3 regions of the Exiguobacterium oxidotolerans JCM 12280 genome follow, and region 3 is predicted to be linked to each of the others. Evidence: riboswitches for the same ligand, from Rfam matches in the RefSeq annotation. Region 3 holds a riboswitch; each other region holds the start of a gene.

Region 1 (10,478 bases), 320 kb from region 3:
CGTTAACTTTTCGCGGGCAGGTGTCCGTTTTTTTAGTGGTGGAATCATCGCAGGCCAACCGAGTTGGATGACACCGGCGACACGTTCTTCATCATGGGCACCGACGAGTGTCGCATATTCGTCTGTAAACCAATGTTTCCCGCTTTTCCAGCAGCTTCCTAAACCAAGTTCCGATGCGAGCAGTTGGATGTTTTGAATCATCGCAGCAGTCGCAAGTAAATCTTCTGTCTGTTGATCGTCTGTTCCTTGAACGTGATAAAGGACCGTCAAGAACACCGGTACTGCACTTATCTTTTCTTTAAAGGAAAGGCGTTGCTCATCCGTCTTTTGATCGAATTGACCACGTGCTTCAAGGAGCTCCATCAATTGTTCGACATACCGGACTTGTCCTTCACCAATCGCGAGAACGAAACGCCATGGTTCACGTAACTTATGATTCGGTGCATAAATCGCAGCTTCTAAGATTTCTTCAATCATTTCGGATGGAACAGGTTGATCGGTGTAGGAACGAACCGAACGTCGTTCTAAAATGAGTTGTCGTGCATTCATCACTATCATCTCCTGACCTAAGTACTCTTAAAATATAAATGATAACGATTATCATTGTCAATGATAATTCGAAAAATAAAACGAACAGTGACTCGATTTCAACGGAAGTCATCGTTCGTTTCATGTGGTTATTGTTTTTTGCTTGCTGTCGTAGCGAGTTTCTTTTTGACTTGGCGTAATCGCAGTAATGCCATTAAATAATGTGCAAAATAAATTGTGAAACCAAAGAAAATCGGGATCGCAAGTCCGAGTTTTACACCCGGAACAGCCGTCAAGTTAATGTAAAGCAAGACCGTCATCGATAACGTATAAAACGTTGCTTCAAGCAACTGCGGCATGATGTGTTTACGCTTCAAGAAAAACGAGCGGATAAGCGGTAAGATGACGAGGCTGACGAGCCGATCAATTAGACCAATCACGAGCACGCTGATGACGATTGCGAGACCCCCTTCGAACTGTAAGAGGTTCGGAAAGACATAGTACGAGACAAGCACTAACGGACCGACCAGTAAGAAAATCGAGACCGAAGCACGGAAAAAGACGAAGAGACTATTAATACTCGTTAAAAACGCACGCGAGATTTTTTGCGACCAGGAAAGAGATGGTCGTCCGACCTGCCACGCGAAGCAACAGGCGAAAATGAACGCGTAAAATTGAAGGAAGGCAACCATAAAGCATCTCCTTTTGATATGAACTCAATGAACCTAGTGTAGCGATATTAGAGAAGAAGTGCAAAGGTGAACGATTAAAAAGCCAGCTGACGATGTGCCGTCAACTGGCTTTACAAGACGCGTTAATCTAAATTCGGTTCTTTTTTTCCATGAAGGAAGAATGACAAGACGAGTGCGAGAGCAGACAAGACAGTCGCCACCCAAAAGGCATCTGTAATTCCACTGATCGTCGCTTGTTTCGTCAATTGCGTCAACCAGCTAACGGATGCGGCTTGTGGACTACCAAGCTGTTGTCCGAGCTCACCAAGGTGTTGCGAGAGCGTTGGGTCAAGTGTCGTAAACTGGTTGGCATCGTCCGCGAGATGAGCTGTCGTTTGACGGGTCATGACCGTGACGAGGATGGCCGTCCCGATTGATCCAGCGACTTGGCGTAATGTATTTTGTGTCGCGTTTCCGTGAGGAATCATCTTCATCGGTAGAGCGTTCATGCCAGCTGTCATAATCGGCATCATGATGAACGCCATCCCGAAGGACCGGAGCATATAGATGCCCATGATGGAATAGTAAGACGTGTTCAAATCAAGTTGCGTCAATTCCCATGTTCCGTACGTCATCAACGTCAGACCGAAGATGGCAAGCGGTCTGATACCGAAACGATCGAACAGTCGACCGGCGAAGGGACCAGTGATTCCCATGATCAACGAACCAGGCAGTAATAAGAGACCTGAGTCGACGGGTGAAAAACCACGGATGCTCTGCAAGTAAATCGGCAGGAGCAACATCCCCCCGAACAAGGCCATCGTGACGATGACATTGATGAAGAGCGTAAAGGAAAATTCCGGTACTTTTAGGACACGGATGTTGAGCATCGGGTCGTCCATCGCTAGCTCACGCAAAGCGAAGGCGGCAATACCAAGAAGTCCGATCACAATCGTACTGATGACGATAGGGCTGTCCCAACCGTCGTTTCCGGCTTCACTGAATCCGTATAAGAGACTACCAAATCCAATCGTACTAAAGACAACGCCGAGGGCATCGAACTTTGGTTTTGATAACGGTTGGACGAGTTTGAACCAAGCAAATCCAAGTAATAGCGTTAAGAGACCAAAGAAGGCCATTGCATAAAACATGACGTGCCAATCGTAGTTTTGAATGACATATCCTGTGATCGTCGGTCCAATCGCCGGGGCAAGGATCATCGCGATTCCGAGCATCCCCATGGCAGCTCCCCGTTTATGAGGCGGGAACAGCGTCATGAAGACGTTTGTACCGAGCGGCATCAAGACACCCGCTCCGGCGGCTTGGACCACACGTCCGATCATCATGACAGGGAAGTTCATCGCCATCGAACAGATGACGGATCCGAAGAAGAACAACGTCATCGAGACGAGGAACAAGCGACGGAACGTATAGCTCCGCATGAGGAACGCACTGATCGGGATCAAGATCCCGTTGACGAGCATGAATCCGGTCGTCAACCACTGTGCTGTCGACGTCGTGACGTTGAAGTCGTTGATCAAGACAGGAAGAGCGACGTTGATTAATGTCTGATTCAAAATCGCGATGAACATTCCAATTAACAGGACAGTGATGACTTTTGGGATACTGATGTTTTCCGTTGAAATCGTCGCTTGCGCTTGCGGAGCAGGGGCGGCTGGAATCGCGCCAACCGCTTCTGCTTCAATCAACGTTTCATCAAGCGCCGGACCTTCTGCGCCAGCTACCCGCGGTTGACGTGCCCGGCGTGCAATCAAGTTGACCGCAAGGAACGTGACGACCATGAATGCGATATATCCAAAGAGGAAGGTCGTAGACATAAGCGTCCCTCCTTAATCCTTATGAATGCGGACGGTCACATTCATACCAGGGCGAATGTCGAGTGATTTTTCTTGTGAGAGCGACACCTTCACAGGAATCACTTGCGCGACTTTTGTATAGTTTGCGTTTCCGTTCGATGACGGCATCATCGAGAACGTGCCAGCTGTTGTCATCCCGATTTGTTCGACTTCACCCGAAAGTGTTGTATCGGGGTAGCTATCGACATAAACATCGACGGCTTGACCGACTTTGACTTCGTCGATTTCTGTTTCTTCGACGTTTGCTGTGACCCATAATTCATTTAAGTTAAATCCGTAAGCGAGCGGTGTACCAGCACCAACAAAACCGTTCTCTGTCGCCATCGACTGAACGACGGTTGCTTTTGCCGGCATTTCGATTGACGCATCAACCGGCTTTTGACCAGCCTGTGCCATCATGACGTGCCCGAGTGTCGCCCCGTTATCGAGTGTCTGTCCTGTTTTTGCCGTCCAGTCCGTGAGTTTTCCAGCGCCCGGACTAGCGATCGTAATCATCTTACCGTCGATTTTGGCATTTTCTGTTTTGACGTAACTTGTTGCTTGATCGTAGTAATAATAACCGATCGCGCCACCACCAATTAAAACGACGAGCGTTAAAATATTGATGATTAATAATTTCTTCATGTTCATGAGTAAGTTGCATCCTTTCTGTTACTAGCTGATCGCCCCAGTGCGGTCTCATAAAAAAGACTCCTCTGGGGAGGAGTAGTTAATACAGTTAATTATATGGGTGCATAACAAACAAACAACCAACAATTTCCGACAAAATGTTGGAAAAGTCTTTGGTAACGGATACAATACGTAAAAAGGAGCTGAATTTTAAATGAATCAGTCGTGCGATCCACGTCCTAAACGTTCACGTGAACGTATTACGACAGAGCTATTTCATTTACTTGAACACCATTCCTTTTCGACGATCACCGTCAAAATGTTGACGGATGGTGCCGAGGTCAATCGTTCGACCTTCTATGCGCACTATAAAGATAAATATGATTTGCTGGATCAAATCGTTGAGGAACATATGACGTTGCTCGCAGAAGCGATTCGGATTACAGGAAAACAATCGGCCGAGCCTCCGACAGTCGAACGCGTCAGTCGTTACTTTGCACGTTTGTTCATCCACATTGAGCAAAACGAGCGCTTTTACCGGACGATGCTGCTCCAAGGAACAGTCAAGACGTTCATCTCACGTTTCTTGGATACGTTAAAAGAAAACTACCGTCTTGCTTTCCGGGAGACAACAAGTGTCTCTGTTCCGGTGGATCGGGATTTATTACTGAACTACGTCATCGGTGGTCAACTCGGGCTCTTGATGTCGTGGTTACGAAATGATCGTCCGTATTCCTCCGAGTATATGGCAAATCAGCTCAGTCAGATGATCGTCTTCGGAACAGTTGAAAGTATTGGTTTCCCTCAAACACGTCCAGGAACTGTCTAAAGAATGAACTAAAAAGCGCCATTCCGATGTGAGGAAATGGCGCTTTTTGTGCTAGTCGGATATAACGTTAGATTACGCTTGACGGAATTCCAGCTGTTTCGTATAAATCGTACTTTGGTTACGTCCGTGCTCTTTTGAAGCATAGAGTGCTTTATCCGCTTGTTGCAATGCTTCGAGTGACGTATGGGATCCACCCGAATGGGCAATTCCTAACGAAATCGTAATCTGCAAATCAGGTACATGTGCAGTCGGGAACAAGTTACGGGCGACTGTCGTTCGCGCTAACTCAGAGATTTTTTTCGCATCCTTCAATGATGTGTTCGGTAAAATGATCAAAAATTCTTCTCCGCCGTACCGACCGACTAAATCATCCGGACGAACAATAGAGGCAAGTGTCGTTCCGAGTTGACGCAACACATCGTCGCCGGCATCGTGACCATATGTATCGTTAACGTGTTTGAAGAAATCGATATCGATTAGGATTAGTGAATAGCCATTGTCGTCTGATCCGACGAGTGATAGGGAGTCGTCCAGACGTCGGCGATTGGCGAGACCCGTCAAGGCGTCGGTCATCGCAAGTTTTTGCTGGTACTGGATATTTTCAAAGTGGCGTCGCAGTTCCGTCAAGAGACGGAAGGTGACGAGTGCGGCAAGTAAGTTAAAGAAAATATAGGCAATTGAAACCTTAAAGAATGTTCCCCAACTATTTGTCAGCGCGTAGATAGCGGGTAAGGAATAAAGTATCCCGATTCCTGTCATCAATTCAAAAGATGCTAAGGTCATCCGTAAAAATTTACGTGCAATGCCAATCGTCAAGATGAAGAGACTGATGATGACGGACGCAAGGATGGCACCTTCGATTTGGTCAATCGGCGTGATTAAAAACCGTGTCCCGATAATCATGATGCCTGTGATAAGCGCACTTGGCAAACCACCGAAGAACGTGGCAATCACGACGGGGATAATCCGTAAATCAATCCGGGCAACATCGATTTGAATGCTGTTGAACATGAGCAGCACAGCGATGGCACCGGCGACGACACCTAAAATCAGTCGTGTCGCGAGGCTCGCATTTGGTGTGACACGCGGTTGATTACGAAAAGGTAAAAACAAAAGGGTAATCGTTGTAAACAATAGACAAAAATTTATGATGAAGTTATTCATGATTGATAACAAATCCTCCCAACTCCTCCTGCAGTATACTTCCAATTATATACTTTGAGTATACTCGTTCTACTAACGGTATAGGAGGCCTGAATGTTTAGAATAAAAAAAGAAAAACAGTATAAAACACCTGTTTTTCTCTTAATTCTTACTTTATTAATTGGATGAGACGACTTCTTCATCCATTGTTGCGAGGATCTTATCAAATACATGAATCATCACGTTCAGTTCTTCTTCAGACAAAGTGCCGAATCGCTCCTGAAGATATGTGCGACGGACGACTTCGAGATTTCGAAAAGCGGCCTCTCCCTCGTCTGTCAAGGCGAGGACGATGGAACGACGATCTTCCGTCGAGCGTGTCCGTGTCACAAAACCGGTCTTATACAGTTTATCTGTCAAAGCAGTGACTTGGCTTGTCGCGAGTTCGAACTGTTCCGCGAGTAATGTCGGACGCTGGGGGCCGTTTTCAGATAAGCTGCGTAAGATGAAGAATTCACTTCGCGTGGCAGTACCTTCAAACAGTTGATTCAACTCACGGCGCAATGTCCGGAGAATGACACGCATTTGTTCTTCTAATCGATATGTCAATTGGTCATGTTGTTCTTGTCCCATCTGAGCAACATCCTTTCTGTACTACCTTCTACCATTTAGTGTACTAAAAATATCGGAATTTTACTATGAGCACGGTAGGATTCAAAAATATAAATTGACAAACAAGAAACATATTATGTACTATGTCGAAGTAATGAATTAGTAAATCAACTTAATTAGTTCTCACTCAACCAGTGGGATGGAGGTTGCGATTCTTATGAGTCGGGTTACGGATGTCGTCAAGCGGCAGATGAAATAGCTCAAAAGGAAGAATTGCCGAAATCGTAGACTACTTTGAAAGTCAGCGATTGGGATTAGATCAAACAGGTCTAATACTGTCATAAACCGTTTGCGGTTTATGGGGAGCTATCTTTCACGACGGTAGAATGAGACGCATCATCGATATGTTGCGTTCTCATCTTCCTCTTGGAAGGTGAGGGCGCTTTTTTTGTGCCCTCTCAAAAATTATAAAAAGAGAGAAGCGACAGACATGAACAATTTACAACAACAACAACCTCTTGATTCGACAGCAGAAGGGCTACAACGAGGGCTTCAAGCCCGGCATATGTCGATGATTGCAATTGGCGGAGCGATCGGGACAGGACTATTCATCGCGTCAGGTGCTTCAGTCGCTGCGGCAGGACCGGGTGGGGCGTTACTTTCATACTCGATTGTCGGCTTGATGGTCTACTTTTTGATGACGAGCCTCGGTGAGATGGCCGCCTACATGCCGGTCGCAGGATCGTTTTCGACGTACGGGACGAAGTTCGTCGATCCTTCATTCGGGTTCGCCTTAGGATGGAACTACTGGTACAACTGGGCCGTCACGATTGCCGTCGAGCTCGTCGCGGCTCAAATCGTCATGCATTACTGGTTCCCGAACATTCCGGGCGTCTATTTTAGCGCGCTGTTTTTACTTTTAATGATTGGTCTGAATTATTTTTCAGTCAAAGGATTCGGTGAAGCCGAATACTGGTTTGCGATGATTAAAGTCGTCACGGTCATCGTGTTTCTTGGTGTAGGAGTTGCGATGATTTTTGGTCTCTTTACGTCAGAGGCACCAGCAGGGTTCAAAAACTTTGCGTTAGGTGATGCACCGTTCGTCGGAGGAATTCCAGCCGTCATCGGTATCATTCTTGTTGCGGGCTTCAGTTTCCAAGGGACAGAGCTCGTCGGAATCGCAGCAGGCGAGTCGGAAGATCCGGAAAAAAATGTTCCGAAAGCAGTTAAACAGGTATTTTGGCGGATTTTATTATTTTATGTATTTGCGATTTTCGTCATCGGAATGTTGATTCCATACACAAGTCCGAACCTTGTCTCAAATGATATTACGGATGTTGCCGTCAGTCCGTTCACACTCGTCTTCGAAAAAGCAGGACTCGTGTTTGCAGCAGCATTGATGAATGCGGTCATCTTGACGTCCGTCTTGTCTGCCGGGAACTCCGGGATGTATGCTTCAACCCGGATGCTCTACACACTGGCACGACAAGGTGATGCACCGAAACTATTTGCGAAAGTCTCAAAAAACGGTGTGCCGCGGAATGCGTTACTCGCGACAGGGGCGATTGGTGCGCTTTGTTTCTTGACGTCGATGTTCGGTGGACAAGTCTACCTTTGGTTACTGAATGCTTCCGGAATGACAGGATTTATCGCGTGGCTCGGTATCGCGATCAGTCATTACCGTTTCCGAAAAGGTTTCGTCGCTCAAGGGCATGCGTTAAGTAACTTACCGTACGTTGCACCGGCGTTCCCGTTTGGTCCGCTATTCGCATTTGGCCTATGTTTCCTCGCGTTATCGTTGGGCAAAACTATGCCGCGTTCCTCGCTGATCAAATCGACTGGGTTGGGATTGCAGCAACGTATATTGGGATTCCGTTGTTCCTCGTCTTCTGGCTCGGACATAAAGTCAAACACCGGACATCGGTTGTCCGGTATGATGAGATGGAGTTTCCGAAACATCCGAAAAAATAATAGGATAAACTAAAGGACCCTCTCGCTTGTGAGAGGGCAGCGTATAAACAAACTCTTATGAAGAGTTAACTGCTATAACGAGATGCAATCAGTTCGCGCTTCCTTGTCTCGCCTCGCCCGAGGAAAGCAACGAAAAAAGATGCTTGATCTCCCAGGTAGCATGTTGTCTACAGTCTGACCCTCTCACTTGCGAGAGGGTTTTTTGTGTATAAAAGAACCGAGTGGTTTTCCGAAAGATTTTTTTAGTTTCTTTCCGTGATATGTCCCTTCAAGTATGTCAATCCGTAATTGGATTATTTCTTTTTAATATTTTTATTTTTATCTAAAAATATTGTTTCGATAAAGTAAAAATAAGGAATAAATTCTTTACAGTAAACCTACTAAAACAATCGGGATGGAGGAAGTGTGAAATGAGTACATATGAATTGATTTTGACACTTGGTTCGGCAGCGTTCTTCATGGCGCTCGTTGCTTATGTGTCCTATCGCATGACACGAGGCAAGGAACAGGGAGTTGACGAATATTTTTTGGCAGGACGTGGACTAAGTGGAATCTTTATTGCCGGTTCCTTGCTTCTGACTAACCTTTCGGCAGAACAACTGATCGGTTTGAACGGTCAGTCGTTCATGGGGAATATGTCGAGCATGGCGTGGGAAGTCACGGCAGGGTTTGCTGCCATCATCATGGCGATCTATCTGTTGCCTAAGTTTTTAGGGATGGGGATTTCGACGTTACCTGAATTTTTAAGTCAACGCTACGATGAAACGGTCCGGCGAATGACGGTGCTCTTATTCTTACTTGGCTACATGTGCGTGACGATTCCATCGATGCTTTACTCAGGCGGGATTGCCGTCTTACAACTGTTTAACGTACCAGAGTTATTTGGATTGAGTTATACGCAGTCGCTGTGGCTCGTCATTTGGGTTGTCGGGATCATCGGGGCCATCTATGCAATTTTCGGAGGACTACGGGCTGTCGCCGTCTCCGATACATTAAATGGAGTCGGTCTTGTCATCATCGGTTTCCTTGTTCCGATTCTTGGTTTTTTTGCACTCGGGGACGGGAATATGGTCGACGGGATGAAGCGTCTCGCAACGACACACCCTGAAAAATTGAATGCGATTGGGTCGTCAACCGATGCCGTTCCGTTCTTTTCGATTTTTACAGGAATTTTGTTTGCGAATCTCTTCTATTGGTCACTCAATCAATATGTGATTCAGCGCGTGCTTGGAGCAAAGGACTTAAAAGAGGGACAAAAGGGTGTCTTGATGACAGGCTTCCTGAAATTACTTGTTCCCGTCTTCATGTTGATTCCGGGTGTGATTGCATTTCATTTGTATGGAGATAATCTAGCGAGTGGAGATTTAGCCTATCCGAAATTAATCACGGAGTTGCTCCCGGTCTCATTGATGGGATTTTTCTTGGCCGTCTTGCTGGGAGCGGTTTTTAGTTCATTCAATTCACTCTTAAATAGTATCGCGACGTTGTTCGTACTCGATATTTATCGCCCGGTCTTTGCGAAGGAAGCGACCGACCGCCAGCTGATTCGTGTCAGTAAAATCTTCGGAACGATTGTTGCCTTGATTTCATTTGTCGTCGCTCCATTCTTAATGTACGCACCAGACGGTCTTTGGACGTTGATTCGTCAGTTCACAGGATTTTTCAACATTCCGATTCTCGTCATCGTCATGATGGGAATGCTCGTGCGGACGATTCCACCGATTGCTGCCAAAATCGTCATTGTTTTTCATGTCATTGCCTATTACTTCTTTGTTTTCGGACTCAGACAGTTGTTCGGAATCGATCACGGAATCAGCTTTATCCATGGCTATGGTATTTTATTGGTGATCGAAGTGCTGTTCATGTGGTTCATGGGGAAATATCGTCCTGTTATGCAGGTAAATCGTCGTCGACCGGTACGTACGACCGGGATGACACCGTGGAAATATGCGATGCCCGTCTCGGTCTTACTCGTGTCGAGTATCATCTTAATGTATGTCCTCTTCTCGAAAATAGGACTCGCCTATCCGGATGGTATCGTTTCAGGTTGGTTCTGGCCAATCACGCTTGTCTTGCTTGTCGGGACGGTCTTCCTCTGGCGCTTTGCCTTGAAGTCGTGGCATACGCGGTATACGACTTATCTAGAGGAAGAGTACAAACGAGCGGAATAAGTTCACAGTTGACGGCTCAAATCGATTAAGATTAAAGAAAAACGGAGGCGAGCAACGTGAACTATTG
Region 2 (10,478 bases), 610 kb from region 3:
CCGTATTTGGTCAGACGTTCCTTTTGAGATTGATTCGTCTTTTTCGATTACGCGGCATTATTCTTCTCGGACGGGAACATACGGAACGTTACCGGACAATCGATCCGACGGCTACATGGCAAGCACCCGAGCCGGTCCCGGGGTACCCGGATGCCGTCGTCGAACTCGGGTATTCGGAACAATTTTCCGTTCCAATCATCGGTCTTCATTTTAAGCCGAGTGAACAGTTCATCGGGCTCGGGAATCGCCCGGATTGCCATGGTGTCAGTCATGGCACGTATGGATCGACCGCGCACTTACGAAACATCGGAAAGTATGTCCGAAAACGACTCGAAGAAGGGGATTGACACTATTTTTCCAATCCGTGATAATAGATATGTATTAGCACTCTTATAGTTAGAGTGCTAAAAAGAACTAGGGGGGTATCGGAAATGGAAACGAAACAGTTCAAGGCAGAGTCGAAACGTTTACTCGAAATGATGATTCATTCCATCTACACACATAAGGAAATCTTTTTACGTGAGTTGATTTCGAACGCTAGTGACGCGATAGACAAGATTTATTACAAAGCATTGACGGACGAGACACTGACGTTCGAAAAGGATGCCTATAAGATTACGATTGAACCGAACCAAACGACACGTCAGCTCGTCATTCGTGATACAGGAATCGGGATGACGAAAGAGGAGCTCGAAGCGAATCTCGGAACAATCGCGAAGAGTGGGTCACTTGCCTTTAAGGCGGAGAACGCTGCGCAAGATGGACACGACATCATCGGACAGTTCGGTGTCGGCTTTTATTCGGCCTTCATGGTCGCGGACGTCGTCACGGTCATCACGAAACCATTCGGTAGCGAAACAGCATACAAATGGGAATCGCACGGTGTCGACGGTTATACGATTGAAGAAGTCGAAAAAGCTGCAGTCGGGACGGAAATCACGCTGCATATCAAAGCGAACGAAGAAGATGAGAATTATGACGAGTATTTAGATACACATCGTTTGCGGACGATCGTCAAAAAGTATTCCGATTTCATCCGCTACCCGATTGAGATGGAAGAGACAGAACGTCAACCGGTCGAAGGGTCGGACGAGATGGAAGAAGTGAAGGTCGTCAAGACCATCAACAGCATGGTGCCGATTTGGCGGAAAAATAAGCGGGAGCTGACGGACGAGGATTACACGAACTTCTATCAAGAAAAACGATATGGATTTGATACACCAGTCAAACACATCCATATCAGTGCAGATGGTGCCGTCCGTTATCAATCGATTTTGTTTATCCCGGAGCAACCGTCCTTCGACTATTATTCAAAAGAGTTCGAGAAAGGTCTTGAACTGTATGCGAACGGTGTCTTGATCATGGAAAAATGCAGTGACCTCTTGCCGGACCACTTTAGCTTCGTCAAAGGGATGGTCGACTCGGAAGACTTGTCACTCAATATTTCACGTGAGTTATTGCAGCACGACCGTCAACTCAAGCTGATTGCGAAAAATATTCAAAGTAAGATTAAGACGCAACTCGAAGGACTGCTTCGCGACGATCGCGAGAAGTATGAAGCCTTTTATCAAGCCTTTGGTCGTCAATTGAAGTTTGGAATCTACAATGATTACGGTATGCATAAAGAGACGGTCAAAGACCTTGTCCTGTTCCACTCAGCAAAAGAGAAGAAGCTGGTCACACTCGCTGAATACGTCGCGGCGATGCCGGAAGAGCAAAAATACATCTACTATGCGTCAGGAGAAAGTACCGACCGATTAGATAAGTTGCCACAGTCGGAGCTCGTTAAAGACAAAGGGTTCGATATTCTGTACTTCACGGAAGAAATCGATGAGTTCGCGATTCAAATGTTGCTCAACTATGAAGGAAAAGAATTTAAATCGGTTACGAGCAGTGATCTTGGAATCGAGCAAGCGGATCAAGCAGAAACGACCGAAACACAAGTCGAGATGTTTACAGCAATGCAGGAAGTGCTTGCTGGGCAAGTCAAAGAAGTCAAAGCTTCGTCACGCTTAAAATCACATCCGGTCTGCTTTGCGACGGATGGTGCCGTTTCGATTGAAATGGAGAAAATTCTTAAGTCGATGCCAAACAACCAAGACGTCTCAGCCGTGAAAATTTTAGAGTTGAACACGTCGCATGACGTCTTCGAAGCGATTGAAACGGCCTTTAAAGAAGACCGTCCGAAATTTGAACGCTATACGAAATTGATGTACCAACAAGCGTTGCTCATGGAAGGCTTACCAATCGAAGATCCGGTTGCGTTTGCAAATGAAGTGTGTGCCTTGATGGTGTAAGTATGATGGTCAAAAAGCGATTTTTCTCTTAAGTGAGAAGAATCGCTTTTTTTTGTGTTTTTTTGAAAATCGACGAGTTTAAACGGATAGGTCGATGTTTCTCGCTACTCCGTCCTGACTCGTCTTCAAAGCGACAACCTTCGTCACCGCTACAGCAAAGCTGTAAAGTCACGGCCGATTGCTTTTCCTCACGACATTCTCTAAAAAGCGTCATGTTTCGTTGACTCCTACGGGAAAAAGTGCGTTTTGAACGCGATTTGCCAGAGGTAGGCGAGACCCTGCTCATTGTCCTTTAGGGTCAAGGAGCAACGGCTTGCGCCTCGCCCGAGGAAAGCAACGAAAAAAAGACTCTTTTTATTTCTCCATACCATGTTGTCTACAACTTAAAAAAGGGATTGCACATCATCGTAGATGGCAATCCCTTCTTTTTTTCTCGTCTCGGCTAAGCTGAGCGTTCTTTTTTTATTATTCAGCGCGAAGTTCAGCTGGCACTTTGCCGCGTTTCGAGACGACATTCAGGACGACGAGTGCGAGTAAGAAGGCGATAAGTGCACCGATGAAGCCGATGATGGATGAATCGGTTAAACCGAGCACAAGGTAGCCGACTGCCGATGTCGCTGCACCAACCAACGCATACGGAAGTTGTGTCGTGACGTGATCGATATGATGCGAACCGGCACCTGTCGAACTGAGAATCGTCGTATCGGAAATTGGTGAACAGTGGTCTCCGAAGACGGATCCGGCAAGAACGGCAGCGAGCGTCGGAAGTAAGAGATTCGGTTCGACCGCCATGATGAGGTCAGCACCGATCGGCAGCATGATCCCGAATGTTCCCCAACTTGTACCTGTCGAGAATGCCATTAAGCTTGCGATCAAGAACAATAAGAAGGGGAGGTACGAAGCAGAAATCGACTTACTGACGAAGCTTGCTAAGTACTCACCTGTTTTCATGTCACCGATAACAGCGATGATTGTCCAAGCGAATAATAAGATGACGACAGCAGGCCACATGGATTTCATCCCAGCCCAGATGCTGTGTCCGTATTCGCGCGCCGGGATTTTCCGACCAATCAACATCAGGAAAGCAACGACTAAACTGATGACGACACCAGCAACGAGTGAACGTGTTACGTCTGTCGCTTCAAATGCACCAATCAACGTAAATGCACGATTATCAGCAGCGAGTGCCTGAGCACCGGTAAAGAGTAATGCGGAAACCGTTGCAATGACGAGAACGATAATCGGAACGACGAGGTCACGTACTTTCCCACCTTCGTGTTCTTTGACTTCCTCTGCCATCCCCATCGGTGTTCCTTTACTTGCGTCGAAAAGTTCACCTTTTAATGCACGAAGTTCATGCGTCCGCATCGGTCCGACCGCAATCCCTGTGTACGCGATGTAAAGCGTCAGCAATAGAGCGAAAATCGCATAGAAGTTGAGTGGCACGATCATCATGAAAGCACTGAATGCGGAATACTCCGTGATCGAATGCGTCGTTAAGATACCAGCGATGATCGAGATGATGAACGCTCCCCAACTTGAAAGCGGGCTGATGACGCAGACTGGAGCAGCCGTCGAATCAATGATGTATGCAAGTTTTGCCCGAGAGACGCCACGACGGTCCGTTAACGGACGACTGACATTCCCGACAGCAAGACTGTTGAAGTAATCATCGATGAAGATTAAAATACCTAAACCAAATGCTGCGAGGCGAGCGCCGCGCGCTGTCTTGACGTGTGTTGTTGCCCATTCACCGAAGGCATGTGCACCGCCCGATGTTTGGATCAGCGTCGATAGGACACCGAGTAATAGTAAGAAGATGAGTAATAAGACGTTCCATTCATTTAACGCCCCATCCGCCCAAAATAGACTAAAGATGTTTTTACCGAGATAGACGACCGTATCGATTGGATTAAAGCGATGCAGCAATAAAGCACCAATCAAAATACCGACACCAAGTGAAATAACGACTTTGCGCGTCACGATTGCAAGTGCGATTGCAATGACAGCTGGAATGAGCGCAACGATTGAATCTGAATAATTGACCATTGTGTGGTTCCTCCTCTTTTTTTAGAAGATGAGACCCATTGCATACAAAAAAGCAAGGGCACCGGCAACAAAGCCGACACCCTTGCTGGATGCGTCTTTCTTAGCCGAATTGGAGCGCTCCATACAAAACACGTATGGCAATCGAACGGGTATTTCCCAATTCGACCAGTACCATCAAGTCAGACACTTGACGATACTTCGGCAGCATTACCTTTCCTTGATCGTCCTCGTTGTCATCCTCAGATCAAATACTCATTAAGACCGCGCCTCTACCTCATCGATAGAATAGTCATATTCTTTTAATAAGAAAACCTTATCATATTTCAGAAAAAAGTTTCAAGTCTGTTTTTTTAAAAATATCAAAGTACTACAAAAATAGAGTTCAGTATATTAAAAAAATCGTTAGCGTGTAGTAACTTAATTCGACCTAGTGAAGTAGTGAATCAATTGTTGGTTGAGGTAGGAACGGTTGTCTTCGAATTGACGTTTACGATGGCCATTGGCACCAGAGGGATGAGGAAAACCCGATAAAAGAAAATGTTTTCGAATCCGTCCTTGATGAAGTAAGGTCCGGACCGTCGCCTCAACGATTCGGCCGAGCGGAATAATCAGGGCAGGTTCATTTAATTGATTCAATTCTGCTGCGAAGTGTTCATACGCATAGTGTCGGAGCAAAGGGATACGATCTATCTTCGGTTGATGACCACTGTAGTTTTTCCCGCGATAGAAAACAGGATGTTTTAAGATGGAGGTCGCATGGAGTAGCTCCTGGTGTTCATTAAATAAAGTAGCGGTCGTCGGAATCGACAGCATTGTCGCAAAATCAAGTTCGTCCAGCATCGTTACGAGATTTCGACGCATCACACCGGAAAAGCTAGCTGAATAATTGGCGATTTTTGCCGCTTCCTCTAACGAAACGCCATGGTGTAAGGCATCGGCCATCTCTTCGAACGCGATTCGCATCTGTTCAAGTCCTGGCGTAATTCCGACGATAATGACTTTTGCGAAAGGATTGATGTAGTCACCGATTGGGGAATAATAGACCGATAACTCATGTTCCGTCTGCAATAAAAAATCATCTGTACAAATATCTTCTCGTGTCAACGACCGGTCGACAGGCAAATCTCGAATGACTTGTTCAAAAATCGTTAAGGAATCAATCATAATATGTCCTCTCTCTCTAGTATTGGACATATAATAACAATAAATGGAACAATATACAATTTAACCCTTGTTAAATATTGTGCGAGGTTAATTGCAAAATAACGTTTGAAAAATTAAATCCCCGAATCGATTTAAGGATTCGGGGATTTAAGTCGTATCAATTAACGTGTACTTTCTTTCACAGAAGCGACTTCATAGGTGATGATTTCACTGCCGAGCATCGGTGACTCCTGTGCCTCTCCTTCTTGCTGCGCAGGACGCTTATGCGATTCCTTGAAGTCATCACTGTTCCGCCATGCTTCAAAGTGCTTCATGTCTTCCCAGTACATGTTGACGTTCATTTCGTCATGTTCTTCGATATTTTGCGTTAATAGAACTTCGACACGAATGAATCCGTCCATCGAGTCGAGACCACTCGGGCGTGTGAAGCGAGGTGCCAGTGCAGCAGCCATCCCTTTTTTGACTTTAATCCGGTTCGTTACGACGATCATAAAAACATCCCCTTTTATCGATTTACGTACCTCTTTAGTATAGTACGATGGAGACAACGATGCTTGAAAGAAGGAAGTTGAACTATGAAGGAACAAGAATATGAAGCCCGGCTCCACATTAAAACGATTGATGTCCAGCACCTCTACAATGCCTTCAGTCACTATAACCGTTATGAACCGACCCCATATGCAGCCCTGGATGAGCTATGCGCGGTCTATCCGTTTCATCCTGAAGATACGGTGATTGATTTTGGGTGCGGGAAGGGACGCTTGAACTTTTATCTCCACGATCGGTTTGACTGTTCCGTCATCGAACTCGAGATGAACGGTCAGTTTTATGAGGATGCACTGACGAATCAGGTGAACTACTTAAAAAAAGTTAAAAAACGGCGCGGGAGTCTTCAATTTGAACATGTCTATGCAGAAAGTTATCCGATTCCGGTAGAAGCGACAAAGTTTTATTTTTTTAATCCTTTTTCCGTTCAAATTTTTATCAAGGTCGTCAACCATATCTTACAGTCGGTCGAGCAGGCGCCACGGACCATCGATCTGATTCTTTATTATCCGGCAGATGAATACCGGTATTTTTTAGAGAACCAGACGGCGTTCGAACAAATCGAGGAAGTCCGGTTACGCGATTTATTCGAAAAAAATCATGATGAACGGTTTGTGATTTATCGATTCGCTACGTCCGACACGATAACAGAACGGGTATAACTAACTGTAGCCATTTCCTAAAAAAGAAATGAGGCGGTTGAAGTGATTCATCTCGAACATGTCACGAAAGCGTTCGCGTCGGATAAAGGAATATTCGATGTCAGTTTTTCTGTCGAGCCGGGCATGGTCTTTGGCTTCATTGGTCCAAATGGGGCAGGGAAATCAACGGCACTTCGTCAATTGATGGGCTTGATTGTTGCTGACTCCGGTCAGGCGACGTTTGGTGGATTTGATTGCTGGGTTGAAACAAAAGAAGTGAAACGACTCGTCGGTTATCTGCCGGGAGAAATCAGTTTGCCGGGAGACTTTACGGGAGACCACATCTTACAGTTGATGCAACAATTGCATGGTGGGGACCGGAAGCGTCAAGCGGACTTACTTGAGCGCTTTCCGTTCGATCCGAAAACGAAGGTGCGGAAGATGTCGAAAGGTACAAAACAAAAACTCGCACTCGTCGGATGTTTCATGAAGGACGCACCGGTCTATCTCCTTGATGAGCCGACGAGCGGACTGGATCCGTTGATGCAGGAACGATTTCTGACGTGGTTAGAGGAAGAACGTCGCCTCGGAAAAGCAATTTTGATGAGTTCGCACCACTTCCCGGAGATGGAGAAGTCGTGCGACCGGGCAGCGTTGATAAAAAATGGACGAATCATCGTTGAATCCGATATCCATGAACTGATCCGGTCGAGCCGGAAACAGTATACGGTCGAATTCGGTCTTGCTGCACAGGCGGAACAATTTGCGATTCAAGTCGGGGCGACGCAAAAGCAACAACGTGTCTCCTTTTTGACAAGTGACCAATTGACACTGAATCAAGTTCTCCGTCTCCTGACCGCGTACGACATTCGTTCGATTCAGACGGCGACGGATGATTTGGAGCATGTCTTTTTGCACTATTACGGGGAGGGTGACGAATCATGAGCGTGGTCGTCTGGTCTTTACTCAAGCAGAACGTCAAACCGATCGTTGCCTATTCGCTTGGTACCAGTTTGTACTTATGGTTGCTCGCCGCCTTGTATCCCTCGATGATGAAGACCGGTCTGCTCGAGGCAAAACTCGAAGCTCTCCCAAAAGAGGTGCTACAGGCATTTCAATATGACAAGGTGACGTTCAACAATCTGCTCGATCTCTTAGGGGGCAATTATTACGGATTGATTTTTCAAGTCATTGCGACGTTTTATATGTTGTCACTCGCAGCCCGGTTACTGGCCCGTCCGATCGACAATGGCGAATTGATTTTATATCTTGCAGCCCCGATCACGCGGATTCAATATACGGCAGCAGCGCTCATCGTCATGCTGATTGCGAGTACCTGTCTCATTCTATTGAATGGGCTCGTTTTACTGATGGCGGACTGGACGATGTCTGGTATCTCGATTGATGGTATGACTTTATTGCGCCTGCAAGTCAATGCATTGTTTTTACTCTATGCGATTGCGAGTTTTACGTTGTTTATCGCGACACTCTTTGACGATGAGCGTCGTGCTTTTTCCGTCGCTGCCGGTGTCCTCGTCCTCTCGATTGTCTTGACGATTGGAGCGGGCTTAAGTGAAAAAACGGACTGGATGCGTTATGGATCGATCTTCAGTTTGTTTGATACGGGACGATTGCTGGCGGGGACAGAACATTTACTGTTGCACCTTATTCTACTTGTGCTAATCTGTCTGATGTTCAGTAGTTTTGCTTTCATCAGTTTTCGAAAACGAAATTTATCGATTTGAGGCATCTTTTTGACAAAACAAAGCGAAACAGCCTTTCGAAATCTACAGAAAGTGAACATTTAGGATTTGAACGTTGCGTAAGTGCTCGATTTTTACTAAGATAAAGGAATGTTATAGTTCTGGAAAAAGAAATGAGGTCTCACTAATGAATAAACCATCCATTTATGGATTAACAATTGAGCAGATGACAGACTGGTTATCGCATCAAGGTCACAAGCCGTTCCGTGCGAAACAGGTTTGGGATTGGCTTTATCGTAAACGTGTCACTACTTTCGCTGAAATGACGAATGTCAACAAGGATTGCCTTGAGTTGTTAGATCAGAGTTTTGCGATTGGCTCGATGACAGAATCAGTTAAACAAGAATCAGCGGACGGAACAATCAAGTTCCTCTTCAAGTTGTATGACGGCAGTTTGATTGAAACAGTCCTCATGCGTCACAAATACGGACTCTCTGTCTGTGTGACGACACAAGTCGGTTGTAACATCGGCTGCAGCTTCTGCGCGAGTGGATTGATTAAGAAGAGCCGTGATTTGTCAGCTGGTGAAATCGTCGAACAAATCATGAACGTCCAACATCACCTCGATGCTGTCGGTAAAGAAGAACGTGTCAGCCACGTCGTCGTCATGGGTATCGGTGAGCCGTTTGATAACTTCGACAACATGGTCGACTTCTTGAACGTCATCAAAGATCACAACGGTCTTTCAATTGGTGCACGTCACATCACTGTTTCGACAAGTGGTCTTGCTGATAAAATCTACAAATTCGCAGATTTAAAACTTCAAGTCAACTTGGCGATTTCATTGCACGCACCAAACAACGAGTTGCGCACACAAATCATGAAAATCAACCGTGCGATTCCGCTCGAAAAATTGATGCCGGCCATCGATTATTACGTCAAGACGACGAATCGTAAAATCACGATCGAGTACATCTTACTTCGTGGAGTCAATGACCAAAAAGCACAAGCAATCGAACTTGCGAAATTATTCGAAGACAAACGTCACTTGACGTATGTCAACTTGATTCCGTACAACCCGGTTGATGAGCATGGTCAATACCAACGGAGTACGTCAGAAGATATCTCGACATTCTACGATACGTTGAAAAAGAACGGTCTCAACTGTGGTGTTCGTCTCGAGCACGGGACAGACATCGACGCAGCATGTGGACAGTTACGTAGTAAACAAATCAAAAAAGATAAAGTCGCAGCAAAATAAGCAAGTGGAGCTTCCTGTCACTCTGACGGGAAGCTCTTTTGACGTCCTGCGGAAAGTAGCGCATAATGAGAGGTCATGAGATGTACGGTCAATTCGAAACTATATAATAAATGAGGGATTCACATGCCAAAAAAACCATTCACTGATTTTCAACTCAGTTCACCAATTTTAGAAGCGATTGAACAACTTGGTTACCATACGCCGACGGATGTCCAACAAGCTGTCATTCCGGTCGCCTTGTCTGAAAAAGATATCATCGTCAAATCACGCACAGGAAGCGGGAAAACGGCATCGTTCGGCATTCCACTCTGTGAACTCGTCGAGTGGGAAGAAAATAAACCACAAGCGCTAATTTTGACACCGACGCGTGAACTGGCGCTGCAAGTCACGGAAGACGTGATGAACATCGGACGTTACAAGCGGATTAAAGCGACAGCCGTTTTCGGGAAACAGCCGTTCCGTGGTCAGGTCACGGAATTAAAACAAAAAACCCATATCGTCGTCGGAACACCAGGTCGTGTGCTCGATCACCTCGAGCGAGGGACACTTTCGCTTGAAAAGGTCAAATACCTTGTCCTCGATGAAGCGGATGAGATGCTGAACATGGGCTTCCTCGAGCAAGTCGATACGATTTTAAAACAACTACCGACACAACGGACGACGATGCTGTTCTCGGCGACATTCCCGCAAGACATTCACAAGCTGAGCGAACGCTACATGAAGTCGCCAAAAGAGGTCGAAATCACGACAAATGCAACCGAAATCGCTCAAATCGATCACAGTTATATTCCGGTGACCGATAAGACGAAATTCGCAA
Region 3 (10,478 bases):
GTTCAGCCGGTACACCCGCTTGACGCGCGATGTAAAGCTCGCCCCCCGTCACGACATCGATTCCGAGTCCGTGACGTACGACTTGCTGATAGACGGCACCAATCGTCAACGCTTTTGAAGCAAAGGAAGCATACGTATTCGGGTATTTCGTTAAGAAACCATCTCGTACGGTCGCTAAACGGTCTGTCAGTTCACGCTCTGCCATCACGTAAAGGGGTGTTCCATATTGTGCTGCTAAATCTGTTGCTGCGACACCATCGATTTGAAGCGTGTTGTCTTGTTCCGTCAAATACGAGCTTCCGTACATAAATAGTTCCTCCTTATAGATAACGGTGTGCCAATCGCCATGAGCGTGCACACATCTGTTCCGAATTATTTGCCGTTCCCGTTCGTGTGATGTCGTCGATTTCAATCCCGTCCCCGTACAAGACGACTTCATCCCCGACTTCGACTGTCGAATCAACGGCAACGAACGTATGGCTCATGAATAATTTACTAATGATTGAATACGGTTTCCCGTGAATCAATACAGGTAAAGCGGACCGTCCTCGCACGACACCATCACCATAACCGACCGGTAAGACGGCGACACGAAGCGGTTGATCCGTCGTGTAAGACGTGCCGTATCCGACGTGTTCGTCCGCCCCAACTTCACGGATTTCAACGACTTCTGTCGTCATCCGTAATGTAGGGACTAACCAGTCCATCTTTTCAATCGGTGAATAACCGAACAAAAAGATACCGGGACGAACATAGTTACAAAAGGCGAGGCGTTCGTCATGTTTGACGATCGTCGCACTATTTTCAGCATGCATGTACGTAAATTCATGTTGTGTCCGGACGACGTTCGCAATCGCTAAGAAACGCTCGACTTGTCCATCATGGTCCGCTCCCGGCTCGTCTGCGAGCGGAAAATGTGTATATAGCCCTGTCAAACAGAGCTGTTGCTCCTGCACTACTTCAAGGACTGCTTGCGCTTCTTCAAGTGAACTGACACCAAAACGGTTCATCCCGACATTGACCTTTAAATGGAGTTCGATGTTCGAAAGGTCTGCTTGATACCGCTTCAACCAATCTACCGACGGGATTCCAAGCGCGATGCCATAGTCTCGAGCAGCCTCGAACTGAGTCGCTGGATTCATCGCTAAGACATAACTGTCTGGAAAATTCGTTTTAATTTCAATTGCCTCATAGACTTCAGCAACCGCAAAATGATGCACGCCCGCTTCCATCAATGTCCCAACCATTTCAAGCATCCCTAGGTTATAAGCATTATTCTTCACCACGGCGAAAATCTGTTTTTGCGATCGAGCGAAGACCGATGCGACATTTTGTCGCACCGCTTCCCGATCGATTGTTACGCGTGTACGTGTATTCATTCAGCTACCGCTGGTGTGACGTGTGTCAACCAGTCTGCATATTGTGGGAGTTGTCCTGAGACCGTTTGTCGGTAAAGCTCGAGCAATTCATCCGCGACAGCCCGTGTTCCGCCGTTGATTGTAATATGGTCGATTTCACCAACACTCGTGATTTCTGCCGCTGTCCCTGTTAAGAAAATCTCGTCTGCGACATACAGTTCGTCTCGCCCGATGTGGCGTTCGACGACTGGGTACCCTTGATCTTGCGCGAGGCGCATGATGACTTGACGCGTGATGCCGTCAAGGACAGAACAGTCGAGTGACGGCGTGTAGATCGTCCCGTTTTTCAACATGAATAAGTTCGCGACACTCGCCTCACTGACATTACCGTTCATATCGAGTGCGATTGCTTCGTCAAATCCATCACGAAGGGCTTCGCCTTTTAAGAGTTGTGAGTTCATATAGTTCGCAGCGGCTTTCGCTTGCATCGGCATCATCGTTGACGATACCCGACGATAAGAAGCGACTTTCGCACGAATGCCGACACCTTTATCGAAGTATTCACCAAGTTCCCAACATGAGATGCCGACGTGAACCGTCGTATCTTTTGCCATCAAGGCTTGCCACGGTGTTCCGAGGAAAACGAATGGACGGATGTAACAAGACTCAAAGCCATTTTTCGCAACGAGATCAATCGTTGCCTGGACAAGTTCTTCCACTGTATATGGAATCGTGACGTGATAGAACGCGCAACTCCGGAAGAGACGTTCGATGTGTTCCGTCAATTGAAAAATTGCCGGACCGTCAGGCGTCGCGTACGCACGAATCCCTTCGAAAAAACCACTTCCGTAATGAATCGCGTGTGACATGACGCTCGTATTCGCTTCTTTTGGATCATGAAAAATCCCGTCTAACCAAATCGCTTCACCATACTGTGTATCCACTGCCATGTGTTTTCCTCCTCTTCGACGTCAATCAGAGTGAACGTAAATCATCCACTAGTTGCGTCTTCTCTGCTGTTTTTTCGTCTTTCTGTTTGATGACGCGTGCTGGTGTTCCAGCAACGACGCTACCTGCAGGGACGTCTTCTGTGACGACACTGCCTGCTGCAACGACTGCATCTTTTCCGACACGGACGCCTTCCAAGATGACGGCGTTCGCTCCAATCAAGACACCATCTTCGATGATGACCGGTGTTTTTGAAGGTGGCTCAAGGACACCTGCGACCACGGCACCTGCACCGACATGAACGTTTTTCCCAATCGTGCCACGTGCTCCGACGACGGCGTTCATATCAATCATTGTACCATCTCCGATCGATGCACCGATATTGATGATTGCACCCATCATGACGACTGCATTGTCACCGATGACGACGTGATCACGAATCCACGAACCCGGCTCGATACGGGCGTTCAAGTGACGTGTGTCAAGCATCGGTACAGCACTGTTCCGACGGTCGTATTCGACGTGGACGTCCGTAATCCGGTCTGAATACTTTTCTAAGAAAGTCGCAGCAAGTCCTGCATCGGCGAAGAAAATTTTTGATTCATCCGATCCAAAAGCTGTCGCCCCTTCAATCGTCAAGCCCGCTAAATCGCCATTGACATAAAGTTTGACCGGTGTCTGTTTTTTAGCATCTTTAATGAATTTCGCAATTTCGTAAGCATCAGTTAGTAACATGTGAATCCTCCTGTGAGTAGAGCGTCTCTAACGTGTAGAGTCCCGCCGATTTTTGAATGAGTGCTTCGGCTGCTTTAATCGCACCTGAAGCAAATACTTTTTTTGATAATGCCGTGTGCTTGATTTCAATCAATTCATCGACCCCGGCGAACAACACTTCATGTTCACCGAAAATTGTTCCACCACGCATCGAGTGCATGCCGATCTCAGACGCTTGGCGTTTTTCCCGTGTCGATTCACGTTCATAGACCGGCTGGACGTCACGGAGTTCTTGAATCGTCCGCAATAAGAGTTCTGCCGTCCCGCTTGGTGCATCGACCTTTTGATTGTGGTGCTTTTCTAACAGTTCAATATCGAACGAACTGGCGAGTGGTACGAGCACCTGTAACAATTGCTGCATCATCGCAATCCCGAACGACATGTTGTACGACTGAAAAATCGGAATCTCAGCCGAAGCGTCTTTTATCGTTTGTAACTCCGCTTCCGAAAATCCGGTCGTCGCGATGACGAGCGGTGTTTTCGTTTTGAGGCCATACGCCAGTAAATCCGGCAACAAGCTCGGGTGCGAGAAATCGATGATGGCATCGACTTCTTCCGTCAACTCGGATACGGTTTGATACGACGGCACTTTCTCTGCTGACTTCGTTCGGTCGATGACAGCAACGACTTCAGCGGGTGCCAATTCCTCGACATAATGCCCTGTCGCACCATATCCATGAATGGCAAGCTTCATCGAACCACTCCTTTATAAGCATGCATCGTCTCGAGTAAGTGTGCGTGCCCGGCATCCGATTGGCGAACGAGCGGCAAGCGTGGTGCACCGACTGCAAACCCAATTTCTTCGAGTGCTGCTTTAACCGGAATCGGGTTGACGTCACTAAAGATGGCTGCGATGACAGGCATTAAATCGCTTTGAATGCGCCGTGCCGCAGTTAAATCATTCGCAAGCATCGCTTCAGCAAGCGCTTGTGTTTCTGCCGGGTACGGGTTCGACAGGACCGAGATGACACCTTGTGCCCCCCATGCCATGTACGGCAGGATTTGATCGTCGTTGCCACAGAAGACTGCAAAACCTTCGGGGAGTGCCGTCATCAATTCACCCATGAAACTGACATCCCCGCTCGCTTCTTTGAATGCTTGAATGTTCGGATGCTCCGCGAGTGTCACAGCTGTCTCAACTGCAATCGCGACACCGGTCCGTGAAGGAACGTTGTATAACATGATGGGTAATTCGACAGCATCCGCGACTGCGGTGAAGTGAGCAACCAAACCGGCTTGCGACGTTTTATTGTAATACGGTGTCACGAGCATCGCTGCGTCAGCTCCAAGGTGTTGCGCCGTTTTCGTTTTTTCGATCGTCTGTGCCGTATTGTTCGTTCCCGTACCGGCAATGACCGGAACACGGCCTGCCGTGACACGAACGGCCGTCTCAAGTAATGTCTCGAATTCTTCACTCGAAAGCGTCGATCCTTCTCCTGTCGTCCCCGCGACGACAAGCGCTTGGATATTGGCTGCAAGCTGCTGTTCAATCAGTTGTTCAAAAACGACTAAGTCGAGTTCACCTGCTGAATTGAACGGTGTCGCTAATGCTGTTCCTGCTCCTTTGAACATGTTAAATTCCTCCTTAGTATGATTAAGAATGGATGCCGTTTTCTAAAGCATGACGCGCGACCTGGACTGCATTTGACGCCGCGCCTTTTCGAATGTTATCCGCGACACACCAGAGATGGAATGTGTTCGCGAGCGTTTGATCTTGACGAATCCGCCCGACGTACACTTCGTCCGTCCCGCTTGCATCAAGCGGCATCGGGTACTGATTTCGCGAAACATCATCAACCAGTACGACGCCTGGCGCGTCAGCAAGTGCTGTGCGAATCGCTTCGACCGTCGTCTCGTTTGAAAACGTCACGTTGATTGCAACTGAATGCGAATTTGTGACGGGAACACGGACACACGTCGCACTGACCGGTAAGTTCGGTTGGTTAAAAATCTTCCGTGTCTCGTCAATCATTTTTTGCTCTTCTTTCGTGTACCCGTCTTCTAAGAAGACATCGATATGCGGCAAGATATTATCATGGATCGGGTGCGGATAGTTGACCGGTTCTTCACCGCGACTGCCACGTGCTAAATCCTCGATTCCTTTTTGACCGGAACCGGAGACGGCTTGATACGTCGTATACGTGATTCGTTCAAAACCTAAGTGTTTGAGCGGTGCCAGGGCAACGACGGATTGAATCGTCGAGCAGTTCGGGTTAGCGATCAGTCGGTTGGTGCTGCTGACCGCTTCCGGATTGACTTCTGGTACGACGAGCGGAATTGTCTCTTGCATCCGGAAAGCACTTGAATTATCGACGACAAGTGTTCCGTGTTCTGCCAGCAAGGGGGCATACTGTTCACTGATTGCTCCACCGGCTGCGAATAATGCGACGTCGATCCCGTGATGGATGATGTCTTCCGATAAAGCTGTAATCGTCACGTCCGTTCCATTAAACGAAACGACTTTTCCTGCTGATCGTTCTGAAGCATACGCCGACAGTTGACCGACTGGAAAATCGAGTTCCTTCAAGACTTGTAACATCTTTTGTCCGACGGCGCCTGTCGCACCGATGACTGCTACGTGATACATGTTCATTCCTCCTTACAGGCTAAACGCGTTCGCGATCGCCGCGACCGTTCGTTCGATATCTGCTTGTGCGATTGTATACGAGATGCTGATTTCTGATGTCGTGACTTGATAAAACGTGATGTTCTCGGCACGGAACGTCGCGAATAGTTTTGATGCGACGCCCGTTGCGTCACGCATTCCGATTCCGACGACCGATAACTTGGCATGCTCGTTATGACGATCGACTTTAACGGTCGGAAAACGATCGATGATATCCTTCAGCGCCTCTTCGAGAAACTCTTCTTCATCGAGTGGACAAGAGAACGAGAGGAACACGTCACTATCAAAGGTCGTTTGACTGATCATGTCGATATTGACATGGCGATTCGATAACAATTCAAAAATGTCGGCGACTGCTGAATTGGTTTGTGGAACGTGTTTGATTGAAACCGTCAAAACATTTTTCGTTACACTGACGCTCGTGACTGCTTTTTGTTCCATCGTTTCTGTTGCCTCCATGATCCAAGTCCCTCTTTCCGATTCAAGTGTTTTCCCAACAAAGATATGCACGCCGTATTTTTTTCCGAGTTCGACGCTGCGCATCTCCATGACCTTCGATCCCAGTGCACTCATTTCCATCATTTCATCATATGAAATTTGCGGAATCGGCTGTGCCGCTTGATGAATCCGTGGATCCGCCGTATAGACGCCGTCGACATCCGTATAGATTTCACAGCGCTTATCAAGGACGGCCGCTAAGGCGACAGCCGTTGTGTCTGATCCACCACGACCGAGTGTTGTAACATCCCCAAGCTCGTTGACGCCTTGGAATCCGGCGACGATGACGACATCATAGGTTTCGAGTTTCTTTCGTAACAAGTCCCCGTCAATTTGTTTAATCTTACTTTTCGTATGAACCCCCATCGTGCTGATTCCTGCCTGCGCACCTGTTTGTGATAAGGCTTTTACTCCGACGGAATTTAAGGCGATGCTGAGTAACGAAATCGTTTGTTCTTCGCCGATTGCGAGCAATCGATCGAGTTCACGTCGTTCAGGACGATCCGTGATTGCTTGTGCTTGTGCGATGAGCGAGTCTGTCATCTTCCCCATCGCAGAGACGACGACGACTAGTTTTTCACCTTGTTCTGTCCGATTTTTTAAATAATTCGCAATTGACTGAATCTGTTCGACAGTCGCGACCGAGCTTCCACCAAATTTAAGTACAGTTGTCACAATCCTATCTCCTTTGTCCCGAAACAGAAAAAAACGACGGGCCGGTAGGAGCGTTCCTACGGCCCGTCGTTATCACGATCGGACAAACGAAGACAAAGTCTTTCGTTCTTTTACGTAAGATAGCGCTCCGAAACATCGGTTTCGGCAGTACAACGGATCTTAACCGTTGTACCAGCAAATAAGAAGAAGCATCTTTCTCATTCACTTCGGCGGATTTCCCCTTTCACATCACTCAGCATGCTCGCTTCAATAAATGATGTTACTGATGTCATCCGCGCCTCTATCTGTCGGTTGTTAGTTACAGTTATAGCAAACATTTTTTGTTAAATCCAGTCATTTGCTAAAATTTTTTCATTTTTCCGTTAATCAGTTAGTTTCGCCTTCGCTTGAGCGAGTTGTTCAGATACAGCAGCAAAGCCGGTTCCGCCATAGCTACCACGTCGTGCGACAGCCTGGACAGGATCGAGGAGCGGATAAACATCTTCCGCGATGACGGAGTGGAACGTTTGATACGTTTCAAGCGTTAAATCTTTTAAGAAACAATTCGTCTGCACACAATGGAGGACCGCTTTTCCGACGATTTCATGTGCTTCCCGGAAAGGAACACCTTTTGTGACGAGATAATCTGCTAGTTCCGTCGCATTCGAGAAGTCTTGCATTGTCGCCTTCTTGAGCGCTTCTGTCTTAAACGTTGCGGATTCGAGCATTCCTGTAAAGATTTGAACGGATTGTAAAACGGTATCTGCCGTATCGAAGACCCCTTCTTTATCTTCTTGCATGTCTTTATTGTAAGCGAGCGGTAATGCTTTCATCGTCGTCAGGAACCCCATCAGGTTTCCATAGACACGCCCTGTTTTTCCGCGAATCAATTCAGCGAAGTCCGGGTTTTTCTTTTGTGGCATCATGCTCGAACCCGTTGAAAATGCATCGGACAATTCGATGAATGAAAATTCTTGCGACGCCCAGATGATGATTTCTTCACAAAAGCGTGAGAGGTGCATCATGACCGTCGAAGCAATCCCGAGGTATTCAATGACGAAGTCACGGTCCGATACAGCATCGAGGCTGTTCGGATAGACGTGCTCAAATCCGAGCAGTTCCGCTGACTTGAAACGGTCAATCGGGAATGTCGTCCCGGCGAGTGCCCCCGCACCGAGCGGCGAAATCCGAATCCGTTTCAAATTATCCGTCAGGCGATCAACGTCACGGTCGAACATCCAAAAATACGCGAGTAGATGGTGTGCAAGTGAAATCGGTTGTGCCCGCTGTAAATGGGTATACCCCGGCATGACGGTCTCGACGTGTACATCCGCCTGTTCCGTAATCACCGTCTGCAAGTTGCGTAGGCTTTCGATTAAGTCAACCACATGTTGTTCCATCCATAAATGTAAATCCGTCGCAACCTGGTCATTCCGACTTCTCGCTGTATGCAATTTGCCTGCGACCGGTCCGATTTGTTCCGTCAGCAACCGTTCGAGATTCATGTGGATGTCTTCGTCAGCAAGCGAATAGACATGTGTTCCAATCGAAGCTTGTAACGTCTTGAGACCCGCTTCGATTTTTTTCCATTCCGCTTCTTCTAATATGCCTTGTTGATACAACATATTGGCATGGGCGAGACTTCCTTCTAAATCAACTGCCGCAAGCTTTTGGTCGAATGAAATCGATGCTCCAAACGCTTCAGCCTGAGCGGAAGCCCCTTCTGTAAACCGTCCGCCCCAAAGTTTCGTCATTTTGTCACGCCTTCCTGCCGATGAACACTTGCGTGTGTCGCAATCGCAAGACCATGCAATTTAATGAATCCTTTCGCTGCTTCATGATCGAACGCATCTTCTTTCGTATACGTCGCAAGCTTCTCATCATAAAGTGACACCGGTGACTGACGTCCTGTGACCGTCGCATTGCCTTTATAAAGTTTGACCCGTACTTCGCCCGTGACATCTTGTTGTGTCGCTTTCAAGAAGGCTTTCAAACCTTTTGTCAACGGGGCATGGAACAAACCATTATAGATGGTTTCTGCATATTGTTGACTTAAAATCGGTTTGAAGTGTGCGACGTCTTTCGTCAATGTGATGGTCTCGAGTGCGGCATGGGCTTTTAGCAAGACCGTTGCTCCCGGACATTCATAGACTTCCCGTGATTTGATTCCGACGAGACGGTTCTCGACGTGGTCAATCCGTCCGACCCCGTGTGCCCCGGCGATGATGTTGAGTTCTGTAATCAACTTCGCCAGCGGATAGGCCGTTCCGTTGATTGAAGTCGGAACACCTGCTTCAAAACCGACAATGACTTCTTCTGCCTGATCCGGTGCTTCTTCCGGTGCGACCGTCAGTGCGTAAGCATCTTGCGGCGGTTCCGTCCAAGGGTTTTCAAGGACACCACATTCGTTACTCCGTCCCCAAAGGTTCATATCGATTGAATATGGGCTGTCGAGATTGATTGGAATCGGAACATTGTTGTCTTTCGCATAAGCGATTTCCTCTTCACGTGACCATTTCCATTCCCGCACAGGGGCGATGACTTCCAGTGAAGGATCGAGTGCTGCGACCGAAACTTCAAACCGGACTTGGTCATTTCCTTTTCCCGTACAACCATGTGCAACGGCCGTCGCGCCATGTTGATGCGCAACTTCGACGAGCTTTTCAGCAATCAGCGGGCGAGACAGTGCCGAAATCAGTGGATACGCGCCTTCGTAGTGGGCACCGTATTGAAGTGCTGGTAAGACGAATTCATTTGCGAATTCTTCTTTGACATCAAGAACGATCGATTCAACGGCTCCGACGAGCAACGCTTTTTCCTTGATGACAGTCAGGTCTTTTCCTTCGCCGACGTCCATACATAAAGCGACGACATCATAATCCTTACTCAACCATTTGATTGCCACCGATGTATCAAGTCCCCCAGAATACGCTAAAATTAATTTTTGTTTCGCCATTATTAATTCCTCCCTGATTTCGAATTCATCTGTCTGTATAAAAATTCATTATGAATTATATATATACATAGACTTTCAAAAAAAGAAACCCTTTTTGCAGGATTTCTTTAAAATTTCTCAATTAAATTTTCTTTTCCATCGTTCGGTGCGGAATGCCGGCATCGTCAAATTCGTCGGACATGATGTTGTATCCTAACCCTTGATAAAAAGGAATCGCTTGAACTTGAGCACCAAGCGTCAAGATGCTTCGACCCTCTCGTCTCGCCACACGTTCCATTGCTCGCATCAGCTCACCGCCGTAACCTTTCCCACGTGTCGCAGCTAGCGTCGCAACACGTTCGACCTTCATCCGTTGATCGTCGTAGGGACGTGTCCGCCCTGTCGCGACAGGCCGATTTTGTTCGTCAAGGACAAGCAAGTGAATCGCTGTTTCGTCATGGGTATCATATTCAAGATTACGAGGAACCCCTTGTTCTTCGACGAAGACCCGTTCGCGAATCATTCGGACTGCTTGGTGCTGCTCTGCTGTTTTTACTTGAATCACTGTCATGTTACTTGTTCCTCCTTCAATCGTTCTATGTAAGCAACTGCATCCTCATGCGTGTTGAACATCGCCTGTGCGACGTGCTCACTACCACCACCACGTCCATTGAACGTCTTCAAA

The links. Region 3 has a riboswitch for lysine ahead of P403_RS0110625 (aspartate kinase). Riboswitches for the same ligand answer to the same signal wherever they lie in the genome.
Region 1: it holds a riboswitch for lysine, as region 3 does, so the genes downstream of both, P403_RS16045 (amino acid permease) here and P403_RS0110625 (aspartate kinase) in region 3, are expected to answer to the same signal.
Region 2: it holds a riboswitch for lysine, as region 3 does, so the genes downstream of both, P403_RS0107575 (Na+/H+ antiporter NhaC family protein) here and P403_RS0110625 (aspartate kinase) in region 3, are expected to answer to the same signal.

What each region holds. Positions count from the first base shown of each region.
Region 1 covers NZ_JNIS01000001.1:1,778,866-1,789,343, forward strand. Annotated here, with positions in the region: gene P403_RS0109140 (nitroreductase family protein) at 1-549, opposite strand, end outside; gene P403_RS0109145 (hypothetical protein) at 678-1,220, opposite strand; gene P403_RS0109150 (DHA2 family efflux MFS transporter permease subunit) at 1,343-3,037, opposite strand; gene P403_RS0109155 (HlyD family secretion protein) at 3,050-3,706, opposite strand; gene P403_RS0109160 (TetR/AcrR family transcriptional regulator) at 3,900-4,514, shown strand; gene P403_RS0109165 (GGDEF domain-containing protein) at 4,587-5,690, opposite strand; gene P403_RS0109170 (MarR family winged helix-turn-helix transcriptional regulator) at 5,835-6,290, opposite strand; lysine riboswitch at 6,462-6,646, shown strand; partial or broken gene P403_RS16045 (amino acid permease) at 6,760-8,240, shown strand; gene P403_RS0109180 (solute:sodium symporter family transporter) at 8,651-10,411, shown strand; gene P403_RS0109185 (hypothetical protein) at 10,468-10,478, shown strand, end outside.
Region 2 covers NZ_JNIS01000001.1:1,483,620-1,494,097, reverse strand. Annotated here, with positions in the region: gene P403_RS0107590 (hypothetical protein) at 1-347, shown strand, start outside; gene htpG (molecular chaperone HtpG) at 432-2,297, shown strand; gene P403_RS0107575 (Na+/H+ antiporter NhaC family protein) at 2,763-4,346, opposite strand; lysine riboswitch at 4,451-4,626, opposite strand; gene P403_RS0107570 (uracil-DNA glycosylase family protein) at 4,764-5,510, opposite strand; gene P403_RS0107565 (heme oxygenase) at 5,672-6,001, opposite strand; gene P403_RS0107560 (class I SAM-dependent methyltransferase) at 6,086-6,718, shown strand; gene P403_RS0107555 (ABC transporter ATP-binding protein) at 6,761-7,642, shown strand; gene P403_RS0107550 (ABC transporter permease subunit) at 7,639-8,442, shown strand; gene rlmN (dual-specificity RNA methyltransferase RlmN) at 8,588-9,661, shown strand; gene P403_RS0107540 (DEAD/DEAH box helicase) at 9,785-10,478, shown strand, end outside.
Region 3 covers NZ_JNIS01000001.1:2,096,585-2,107,062, reverse strand. Annotated here, with positions in the region: gene lysA (diaminopimelate decarboxylase) at 1-307, opposite strand, end outside; gene alr (alanine racemase) at 321-1,379, opposite strand; gene P403_RS0110650 (branched-chain amino acid transaminase) at 1,376-2,308, opposite strand; gene dapD (2,3,4,5-tetrahydropyridine-2,6-dicarboxylate N-acetyltransferase) at 2,334-3,041, opposite strand; gene dapB (4-hydroxy-tetrahydrodipicolinate reductase) at 3,028-3,774, opposite strand; gene dapA (4-hydroxy-tetrahydrodipicolinate synthase) at 3,771-4,652, opposite strand; gene P403_RS0110630 (aspartate-semialdehyde dehydrogenase) at 4,675-5,667, opposite strand; gene P403_RS0110625 (aspartate kinase) at 5,680-6,879, opposite strand; lysine riboswitch at 6,992-7,170, opposite strand; gene argH (argininosuccinate lyase) at 7,242-8,612, opposite strand; gene P403_RS0110615 (argininosuccinate synthase) at 8,609-9,814, opposite strand; gene P403_RS0110610 (GNAT family N-acetyltransferase) at 9,936-10,364, opposite strand; gene P403_RS0110605 (alanine--tRNA ligase-related protein) at 10,361-10,478, opposite strand, start outside.